One region of the Streptomyces anthophorae genome, then DNA from elsewhere that is predicted to be linked to it. Evidence: riboswitches for the same ligand, from Rfam matches in the RefSeq annotation. Region 1 holds a riboswitch; the other holds the start of a gene.
The links. Region 1 has a riboswitch for ZMP and ZTP ahead of ACNYS0_RS38115 (bifunctional 5,10-methylenetetrahydrofolate dehydrogenase/5,10-methenyltetrahydrofolate cyclohydrolase). Riboswitches for the same ligand answer to the same signal wherever they lie in the genome.
Positions count from the first base shown of each region.

Region 2: linked by a shared signal. The riboswitch ahead of ACNYS0_RS16695 (glycine hydroxymethyltransferase) and the one ahead of ACNYS0_RS38115 (bifunctional 5,10-methylenetetrahydrofolate dehydrogenase/5,10-methenyltetrahydrofolate cyclohydrolase) in region 1 are both predicted to bind ZMP and ZTP.

Region 1 covers NZ_JBLWQQ010000001.1:8,369,879-8,375,244, forward strand. Annotated here, with positions in the region: gene ACNYS0_RS38095 (SDR family oxidoreductase) at 1-427, opposite strand, end outside; gene ACNYS0_RS38100 (TetR family transcriptional regulator) at 566-1,177, shown strand; gene ACNYS0_RS38105 (MmcQ/YjbR family DNA-binding protein) at 1,174-1,407, shown strand; gene ACNYS0_RS38110 (replication-associated recombination protein A) at 1,643-2,965, shown strand; gene ACNYS0_RS38115 (bifunctional 5,10-methylenetetrahydrofolate dehydrogenase/5,10-methenyltetrahydrofolate cyclohydrolase) at 3,022-3,888, opposite strand; ZMP/ZTP riboswitch at 3,910-3,995, opposite strand; gene ACNYS0_RS38120 (putative leader peptide) at 4,126-4,215, shown strand; gene ACNYS0_RS38125 (acyl-CoA dehydrogenase family protein) at 4,444-5,366, shown strand, end outside.
Region 2 covers NZ_JBLWQQ010000001.1:3,743,960-3,749,325, reverse strand. Annotated here, with positions in the region: gene ACNYS0_RS16705 (glutathionylspermidine synthase family protein) at 1-357, shown strand, start outside; gene rocD (ornithine--oxo-acid transaminase) at 382-1,608, opposite strand; ZMP/ZTP riboswitch at 1,749-1,835, shown strand; gene ACNYS0_RS16695 (glycine hydroxymethyltransferase) at 1,864-3,312, shown strand; gene ACNYS0_RS16690 (hypothetical protein) at 3,404-4,078, opposite strand; gene trpS (tryptophan--tRNA ligase) at 4,226-5,242, shown strand; gene ACNYS0_RS16680 (2'-5' RNA ligase family protein) at 5,321-5,366, shown strand, end outside.

The sequences.
Region 1 (5,366 bases):
CGGCGTAGGAGCCGAGGCCCGCCGGGTGGTACCAGGACAGGACGGACAGGACGTTGAGCACGGCGCCGCCGCCGTTGCCCTCGATGGCCGGGGCGAAGGCGCGGGTCGCGGCGAGCGGGCCGAAGAAGTTGGTGTCCATCTCCCGGCGCACCTCGTCCAGGTCGCCGTCGACCAGGGTGGCGCCCGTGGAGATGCCCGCGTTGTTGATCAGCAGTGTCGCGTCGGAGGCGGTGCGGGCGGCCTGGCGGATCGACTCCTCGTCCGTGACGTCCAGGCGCAGCGGGGTGACACCCGGCAGATCGACCGTCTCGGGGCGGCGGGCCGCCGCGTAGACCTTCGCGCCGCGCTCCACGAGCTGAGCGGCGAGATGCCGTCCGAGGCCCCGGTTGGCGCCGGTGACGACCGCGACCGCGTTCTTGAGCTCCATGACTGACCCTGCTCCCGGTTGTGGCGGGCGCCGTCCGGCGATCCGCCTCCAGCTAGTTTAGATTACGACGGCAATCTAAACATCGGATTACGATAGATGCCAGTCGACATCCAAACCGGTTTCGCGCAGGAGGTGGCCATGGGCCGGGTATCGCAGGCGCAGGCGGAGGAGAACCGCAGACGGGTCGTGGACACGGCCTCCCGGCTCTTCAGGGAGCAGGGCACGCAGGTCAGCGTCGCCGACCTGATGAAGGCGGCCGGTCTGACCCACGGCGCCTTCTACAAGCAGTTCGCTTCCAAGGAAGCGCTGGTCGACGAGGCCACCGCCCACGCGATCGACGAGCTCGCCGAGCGGTACGCCGCCGGACCCGAGCAGGACGCCGGGCGGTACGCCGCCGGACCCGAGCAGGACGCCGGGCGGCGCGACACCGCGCAGCGCACGCTGATCGACACCTATCTCTCCGTCGAACACCGCGACAACGCGGCCGGCGGCTGCCCGATCGCCGCGCTCGCCTCCGACATCGCCCGCGCCCCCGACGGCCAGGAGGCCCGCCGCTCCTATGCCGAGGGGGTGGCCGAATTCGCCGACTTCCTCGGTGATGACGGCCAGGACGGCCTCGTCCGCCTGAGTACTCTGTTCGGCGCGCTCGTCCTGTCCCGCGCGACCAAGGGCTCCGAACTCTCCGAACGGATCTTGGGCGCCGCCCACCGGGCCCTGACCGACGGCACCGGCCGGCAGGCCGCCTCGTGAGCGCGGCCGGTGACCGGCTCCAGGACGCCGCCCGCCAGGCGGCCCTGGCCCTGCCCGGCGTCAGTCACGGATACCCCTTTACGCCCGCACTGGACGTGTACAAGGTCGCGGACAAGGTGTTCCTCATCGTCACCGACGACCCGGACGAGCAGATCATCACGGTCAAGTGCGACCCCGAACTCGCCCGCGCGCGCATGCACGCCCACACCTCGATCACCCCGGGCCGCTAGCTCGACAAACGCCACTGGATCTCGCTCGGCCCCGGCCCCGGCGTCACCGAGCGGCTGATCACCGACGCGGTCGAGGACTCCTACGACCTGATCGTCGAGCGGTTGCCGCGGCGCGACCGCCCCCGGGCCCGATGAGCACCGCAAGCGGCCCCACGAGCCGCTGAGCCCGCGGCTGTCAGTGCCCCGTGCAAGGCTTGCCGCGCCAGCACACCTCCGCCCGTGATCCGAGAGACCGATGGAACCGACCCTGCCGCTCTTCGACGAGGAGCCCACCCGGCCGCTCGCCGACCGTCTGCGCCCCACCCGGCTCGACGAGGTCGTCGGCCAGGACCACCTCCTGGCCCCGGACGCCCCGCTGGGCCGCATGGTCGCCCAGCAGCACCTGACCTCCGCCGTCCTGTGGGGCCCGCCCGGCGTCGGGAAGACGACCATCGCCCGGCTTCTCGCGGACGCCGACAACCTTGCCTTCGAGCCGGTGTCGGCCACCTTCTCCGGCGTCGCCGAGCTGCGGAAGGTCTTCGCCGCCGCCCGCAGCCGGCGCACCATCGGCCGGAGCACCCTGCTGTTCGTCGACGAGATCCACCGCTTCAACCGCGCGCAGCAGGACAGCTTCCTGCCCTACGTCGAGGACGGCACGGTCGTCCTGATCGGCGCCACCACGGAGAACCCCAGCTTCGAACTCAACGGCGCCCTGCTCTCCCGGACCCAGGTACTCGTCCTCAAACGCCTCGACGAAACCGCACTGTCCACGCTCCTCGACCGCGCCGAGCACCTCACCGGTCACCCGTTGCCCCTGGACGACGATGCCCGTCACGCCCTGATCGCCATGGCCGACGGCGACGGCCGCTACCTCCTCAACATGGCGGAACAGCTCCACGCCCTCCCGGCCGAAGAGACCGCCAGGGCACCTCTGGACACCGCCGCGCTCGCCCACCACATCCAGCAGCGCGCCCCGCTGTATGACAAGGCCCAGGAGGGCCACTACAACCTGATCTCCGCACTCCACAAGTCGATGCGCGGCTCCGACCCGGACGCGGCCCTGTACTGGCTCGCCCGCATGCTCGACGGCGGCGAGGACCCGCTGTTCGTGGCCCGCCGCCTGGTCCGCTTCGCGAGCGAGGACATCGGCATCGCGGACCCGCACGCCCTCCAGCAGGCGCTTGCCGCCTGGGACGTGTACGAGCGACTCGGCTCCCCGGAGGGCGAGTTGGCGATCGCCCAGGCCGTCGTCCACCTCGCCACCGCCCCCAAGTCCATCTCCATCTACCGGGGCTTCAACGCGGCACAGCGCGCCGCCCGCCGCACCGGCTCCCTCATGCCGCCCGCCCACATCCTCAACGCCCCGACCCGGCTGATGAAGAACCTCGGCTACGGCAAGGACTACGAGTACGACCCCGACACCGCCGACGGTTTCTCCGGCGCCGACTACTTCCCCGACGGCATGGACCGCGAGACGTACTACCAGCCCACCCGCAACGGCTACGAAGCCCAGATCGGCGAACGCCTGCGCCACTGGGCCGACCTGCGCAGGCAACGCCGAAACCCCGAGGGCGACTGACCCGCTCCGTGTGGGGGAGGGAAACCCGCTGCGCCAAGGAGCTGCCAGTCACGAGGTCAGTGGTGCCGGATGCCGAGCTGGTTCGCGGCGGCGTCCACGGTCTGCGCCAGCAGGACGGCGATGGTCATCGGCCCGACGCCGCCGGGCACCGGAGTGATCAAACGGGCGCGGGTGGAGGCGGTGTCGAAGTCCACGTCGCCGACGTTGCCCGCGTTGTATCCGGCGTCGATCACCACCGCGCCCGGCTTGATGTCCTCACCGCGGATCAGCCGGGGCCGCCCCACGGCCGCCACCACGACGTCCGCTTCCCCGACGATCGCCGACAGGTCCGTCGTGCGGGAGTGGCAGTACGTCACCGTGGCGTTCCTGGCCAGCAGGAGCATCCCGGCCGGCTTGCCGAGAATCGCGCTGCGGCCCACCACGACGGCGTGCTTGCCGGCCAGTTCGACGTCGTACGCCTCCAGCAGACGCATGATGCCGCCCGGAGTGCAGGACACGAAGCCCGGCAGCGCGAAGCTCATCGCGGCGAACGAATGCATCGTGACCCCGTCGACGTCCTTCTCCGGGGCGATCGCCTCGAACGCCGCTCGTTCGTCGATGTGCGGGCCGCAAGGATGCTGGAGCAGGATGCCGTGCACGTCCGGATCGCCGGACAGGCGGGCGAGGGTGTCGATCAGTTCGGCGGTCGTGGTGGTGGCAGGCAAGGCGATGTGCCGGGACCTGATGCCCGCCTTCGCACACCGGGCCTGCTTCATGCGGACATATGTGACCGACGCGGGGTCCTCTCCCACCAGCACCGTCGCCAGACAGGGGCTGGTTCCCCCACGCCGTGAAATCTCCGCCGCCTTGGCAGCGGCCTCTTCGATGATGCGTCGGGCGAGGCCGGTGCCATCCATGAGCTGGGCCGTCCGAGTAGCGGACATCGTCGCCTCCAGGCGTTACTGACCACTCGCCCAGGCGCACGGCAACGACGTCTCGTCAGACCGCTCCCCGGTGGTGCTCCACCTCAGCGCCAGTCACGGCCCACACCGCACTCTAGTAGAGACAGCACGCTCACACCGGGCTACGTTCTCGGTCGGGCCCGGTGAAAGGGATTCCCGATAGGTGCTTCGCCAATGCCTACTCGACCAGCGGGTCGTACACCTGGTTGAATCATGGTCATGTCCGACGAGCGGCAAGAACTCACACGGCGACGTCACGTCGACCTGTCCCGTGTTTCGAGTGCCGTCTGTCGTCGCGCCGTCGCCTAGGCCCTCCAGGCTGCCAATCCCGCGTGCTCGCCGCACGGATCGGTGTGCCGCCGTGCCCTGCCGTGCGCGGCGGGTGACGCCGGAGCCGAGAGGCTGATCCCGCCCGCTGCGCGGTCGCGCAGCGCGTTCCCACCCGTGTGCCCTCCTGCCCTGCGGCGCCGCCATGCGCCGCGGCCTGCCCCTGCGCGCCCGCCGACCCGCGCCCCGCCCACGTCCAAAGGCCCCGCCATGTCCTCACGCGTCCCACCATCCGTGCCCTCCGTCCCCTTCGTCGCCCCGCACGACCTCCTGGAGCGCATCCGCGGCGACGCCGCGCCCCTGGAAGCCGCGCGCGAACTGCCTTACAAGAGCGTCGACTTGATCCGTCGCAGCGGACTCGGCGCGCTGCGCGTGCCCCGCGAGTACGGCGGCGCGCAGGCCGCGCTCGTCGACCTGTTTCGACTCGTCGTCGATCTGGCCGAGGCCGACTCGAACGTGGCCCAGGCGCTGCGGCCGCACTTCGGGTTCGTGGAACTGCTGCTCAGCCATGGCACCGCTGCCGAGCGCGCCCGCTGGTTCCCCACGGTCGTGGCCGGTGAGCTGTTCGGGAACGCCGCCTCCGAGCGCGGCACCGCCCACCCCGGCGAGATCCGCACCCGCCTCACGCGCGACGGCGACACCTACCGCGTGGACGGCACCAAGTTCTACTCCACCGGAGCGCTCTTCGCCGACCGCATCGTGGTGACCGCGCTCGACGACGAGGAACACCGCGTCCGGGTTGTGCTGCCGCGCTCACGCGAGGGCGTCGAACTCCTCGACGACTGGGACGCACTCGGGCAGCGCACCACCGCGTCCGGCACGACGCGGCTGCGGCAGGTGGTCGCCCATGAGGACGAGGTCGCCATCGACACCACAGGCCGGCAGCGCCGCACCCACCTGGGGCCGTACTACCAGCTCTTCCTGGCCGCCGTGCACGCCGGGATCGCGAAGGCGGCCCTGGCCGACGCGGTGACGTACACCCGCGAGAAGGCACGCGCCGTACAACACGCCGGGGCCGAGCGGGCGGGGGACGACCCCCTCGTCCAGCACACCGTCGGTGACATCGCGGCAGGGGCGCTCGCCGCCGAGGCAGTGGTGCTGCACGCCGCCGGGGTGATCGACGCCGCGCTCGC
Region 2 (5,366 bases), 4.6 Mb from region 1:
GCGCTGCTCGCCGTGTTGTGGGAGCTGTACCCGGACCACCCGAACCTGCTGCCCGCCTACCTCGACGGGCCGCGCGAACTCGCCGCCGCCGACGGTCCCGGCTACGTGTCCAAGCCGCTGCTCGGCCGCGAGGGCGCGGGCGTCGTGATCCACGCGCCGGGGAGCACCCCGGGAACGGGAGCGCCCGAAGAGCCCTGCTGCTACCAGCAGTTGAGCGAACTGCCCGACTTCGACGGCAACCGCGTCGTCCTCGGCGCATGGGTCGTCGAGGACGAGGCGGCCGGCTTGGGCATCCGGGAGTCGGCGGGGCTCGTCACGGACGAGTACGCCCGCTTCCTGCCCCACGTCATCCTGTGAGCCGTTGAGTATGCGAAAAAGGGCTTACGCCCCGAGCACCGCCCGGAGCTGATCGAGGCCCCAGTCCAGATCGTCCTTGCTGATCACCAGCGGCGGGGCGATCCGGATGGTGGACCCGTGGGTGTCCTTCACCAGGACCCCGCGGTCCATCAGCTTCTCCGAGATCTCCCGGCCCGTCCCGAACGACGGGTCGATGTCGACGCCCGCCCACAGGCCGCGCCCGCGGACCTCGGTGACCTTCCCCGTCCCCGTGAGCAGGCCCAGCTCGGCGTGCAGATGTTCGCCCAGCTCCGCCGCCCGCTCCTGGAACTCCCCGGTGCGCAGCATCGCGATCACCTCAAGGGCGACCGCGCACGCGAGGGGGTTCCCGCCGAACGTCGACCCGTGCTCGCCCGGTCGGAACACCCCGAGCACGTCCTTGCCCGACACCACCGCCGACACCGGCACGACCCCGCCGCCGAGCGCCTTGCCCAGTACGTACATGTCCGGGACGACGCCCTCGTGCTCGCACGCGAAGGTGCGGCCCGTGCGGCCGAGGCCGGACTGGATCTCGTCGGCGATGAAGAGGACGTTCCTCTCGCGGGTCAACTCCCTTACGCCCGCCAGGTATCCGGGCGGCGGGACGAGCACGCCCGCCTCGCCCTGGATCGGCTCAAGGAGCACCGCCACCGTGTCGTCCGTGACCGCGGCCCGCAGCGCCGCCAGATCCCCGTACGGCACGATGTCGAAGCCCGGCGTGTACGGGCCGAAGTCGGCGCGCGCCTCCTCGTCGGTGGAGAAGCTGACGATGGTCGTCGTACGGCCGTGGAAGTTGTCGGAGGCCACCACGATGCGGGCCCGGCCGTCCGGCACACCCTTGACCCGGTAGCCCCACTTGCGGGCGGTCTTCACCGCCGTCTCGACGGCCTCCGCGCCGGTGTTCATCGGCAGCACCATCTCCATGCCGCACAGCTCGGCGAGCTGCGTGCAGAACGCGGCGAACCGGTCGTGGTGGAACGCCCGCGAGGTCAGCGTCACCCGCTCCAGCTGGGCCTTGGCGGCCTCGATCAGGCGGCGGTTGCCGTGCCCGAAGTTCAGCGCCGAGTAGCCGGCCAGCATGTCGAGATAGCGGCGCCCCTCGACGTCCGTCATCCACGCGCCCTCCGCGGTCGCGACGACGACGGGGAGCGGGTGGTAGTTGTGCGCGCCGTGCTCGTCGGAAGCGGTGATGAAGTCCTGTGTGGCGGGTCCTGCGGGGGTCGATGGAGTCACAGAAGTCACGGGATCTCCGTTCGTCGCGGCTCGTAGCAGTGCTCGTAGCGCTGTGGGTGAGGCGGGCTCGTGGCCCCTTCCTATCGTCGCTCGGGATGTGGACGCGGAAACCTCGCCGGACGACGCGCCCGGTACTGTGAGGGCAGGGCCGTGACTGGCGCGCTGGGATGGGATCGACCATCGGGGAGCGGCCCGTGCAGTGTGTGCCGTGCGCCTGGGCCGACCCGTGAACCGACCGTGTCCGGAGGCTGCCCCATGACCGAAACCCCGCTCACCCCCGAATCCACCGCGTATCGCGCCGCTCTCGACGTCGTGCGTGCCGTGGAGCCGCGCGTCGCCGACGCCATCGGGCAGGAGCTCACCGACCAGCGCGAGATGCTCAAGCTGATCGCCTCGGAGAACTACGCGTCCCCGGCGACGCTGCTGACCATGGGCAACTGGTTCAGCGACAAGTACGCCGAGGGCACCGTCGGCCGCCGCTTCTACGCCGGCTGCCGCAACGTCGACACCGTCGAGTCGCTCGCCGCCGAGCACGCCCGCGAGCTGTTCGGCGCGCGGCACGCGTACGTCCAGCCGCACTCCGGGATCGACGCGAATCTGGTCGCCTTCTGGGCCGTGCTCGCCGACCGCGTCGAGGCGCCGTTCCTCGCGAAGACCGGCGTCCGGCAGATCAACGACCTCACCGAGGCGGACTGGGCCGAGCTGCGGCGCGCCTTCGGCAACCAGCGGATGCTCGGGATGTCGCTGGACGCGGGCGGCCACCTCACGCACGGTTTCCGGCCCAACATCTCCGGAAAAATGTTCGACCAGCGCTCGTACGGGACCGACCCGGTGACGGGGCTCGTCGACTACGAGGCGCTGCGCGCGCAGGCCCGCGAGTTCAAGCCGATGATCATCGTCGCCGGATACTCCGCGTACCCGCGCCTGGTGAACTTCCGGATCATGCGGGAGATCGCCGACGAGGTGGGCGCCACGCTCATGGTCGACATGGCGCACTTCGCGGGCCTGGTGGCCGGAAAGGTGCTCACCGGCGACTTCGACCCGGTGCCGCACGCGCAGATCGTCACCACGACCACCCACAAGTCGCTGCGGGGCCCGCGCGGCGGCATGGTGCTGTGCGACGACTCGCTGAAGGACCAGGTCGACCGGGGCTGCCCCATGGTGCTCGGCGGCCCGCTGCCGCACGTCATGGCGGCGAAGGCGGTCGCCCTCGCGGAGGCGCGGCAGCCCGCGTTCCAGGACTACGCGCAGCGCATCGTCGACAACGCGCGGGCGCTGGCCGAGGGACTCATGCGGCGGGGCGCGACGCTGGTCACCGGCGGTACGGACAACCACCTCAACCTCATCGACGTGGCGTCCTCCTACGGCCTCACGGGGCGCCAGGCCGAGTCCGCGCTGCTCGACTCCGGCATCGTCACCAACCGCAACGCGATTCCGGCGGACCCGAACGGGGCCTGGTACACGTCCGGCATCCGGATCGGTACGCCGGCGCTGACCACGCGGGGGCTCGGTACCGGTGAGATGGACGAGATCGCGGGGCTCATGGACCGTGTGCTGACGGCCTCCGAGCCGGGGACCACGAAGTCCGGGGCGGTGTCGAAGGCGAGCCACGTGCTGGAGCCGAAGGTCGCGGACGAGGTGGCGGGGCGCGCAGCGGACCTTCTTTCCGGGTTCCCGTTGTACGGCCAGATCGACCTGGGCTGAGCCCCTCCGGGGCGTGGGGCAGGTGGTCGGCCTCACGCCACGGGGCTCCGCCCCGGACCCCGAGCCTCAATCGCCGGCGGGGCTTGATGGTCTACAGGTCGACCAGTTCGTGGCGTGGTTCCCGGGGGCCTCGGTCCCGCATGCGTATCCAACACGCCGCACCGGCCGCCGCGAGGCCCGTGGACAGGCCTGCCAGGCCCCACCACCACGGGTTCCGGGTGGGCCGCTCCTCGGGGGCCTCGGTGGTGGGGAACACGCCCGACCGGGTCAGCTGGTCGACCAGGGGGCGGGACGCCTGGTGCCAGCGGAGGTCGTCGTCGTTCACGTCGACCATCGGGTCCGTGCGGATCCACGGCGTGCCGTCCTCCGCGACGATCAGCTGGTCCTGGCGCTCGATGAGCGTGTCCGTACCGGGCGCCCGGTGGGTCTGGGGCCAGCCCGCCACGCCGGTCAGGCCCCACACGACCGTGGCCACCACGGGCGGGAAGCGCCCCTCCTGCCAGTCCTCCGGCACCCGCTCCGTCACCGTGTCGAACCCCGTCGTCAGGCGCTCAAGACGGGCGAAGTTCCGGTCCTCCTCGTCCAGGGAGACCGAGGGACCCGCCGCGGCCCCCGGCGCGATCACCACCGCCAGATCCGGCACGTCCATCCCGGAACGCGGATCGGTCGGCCGCGCCCACGCCCCCGGGGCCGCCGCGAGCAGCAGCGTCACCACCACGAGCAGCACCCGGACCCACCGGAGCCCACCCCCTCGTACGTACTGCATCGCCACCCCCGTCGACGCGCCCCCGCGTGACTCCCGCCACATCGTCAAGCTACCGGCGCCCACTGACAACGACCAGGCCGCGCGTCACCCGGCAGAGGACCTTTGGCCGCTGCGGAGCTGTGTGGCGCACCTGAGACAATGAGGCACATGGCCTCTGATGTTCGCCCTCGTGTGCTCTCCGGGATCCAGCCCACCGCCGGCTCGTTCCACCTCGGCAACTACCTCGGCGCGGTCCGCCAGTGGGTGGCGTTGCAGGAGTCCCACGACGCCTTCTACATGGTCGTGGACCTGCATGCGATCACCGTTCCGCAGGACCCGAAGGAGCTGCGGGCGAACACCCGGCTCGCCGCCGCGCAGCTGCTCGCCGCGGGGCTCGACCCGGAGCGCTGCACGCTGTTCGTGCAGAGCCACGTCCCGGAGCACGCCCAGCTGGCCTGGGTCATGAACTGCCTCACCGGTTTCGGCGAGGCGAGCCGCATGACGCAGTTCAAGGACAAGTCCGCGAAGCAGGGCGCCGACCGGGCGAGCGTGGGCCTGTTCACGTATCCCGTGCTCCAGGTCGCCGACATCCTGCTGTACCAGGCCGACCAGGTTCCGGTCGGTGAGGACCAGCGGCAGCACATCGAGCTGACCCGCGACCTCGCCACGCGCTTCAACGGCCGCTTCGGCGACACGTTCACGCTCCCGGCGCCGTACATCCTCAAGGAGACGGCGAAGATCTACGACCTCCAGGACCCGTCGATCAAGATGAGCAAGTCGGCGTCGACGCCGAAGGGCCTCATCAACCTGCTCGACGAGCCGAAGGCGACCGCCAAGAAGGTCAAGAGCGCCGTCACCGACACCGACACCGTGATCCGCTACGACGCGGAGAACAAGCCGGGCGTCAGCAACCTGCTCTCCATCTACTCCACCCTCACCGGTGCCGGTATCCCGGAACTGGAGGAGAAGTACGAGGGCAAGATGTACGGTGCGCTGAAGACGGACCTGGCCGAGGTCATGGTGGACTTCGTGACCCCGTTCCGGACCCGCACCCAGGAATATCTGGACGACCCGGAGACGCTTGACTCGATCCTGGCCAAGGGCGCGGAGAAGGCACGGTCCGTCGCCGCGGAGACCCTTGCCCAGGCCTACGACAAGGTCGGCTTCCTGCCCGCCAAGCACTGAGCCGAGCACGAAAGCGTTCCGTGGCGTTCCGTACGTACGCGACGCCGCCCGCCCGCCACACGACGACAGGAGTATGACGTGGGGACCGTAACGATCGGTGTCTCGATCGCGGTCCCGGAGCCTC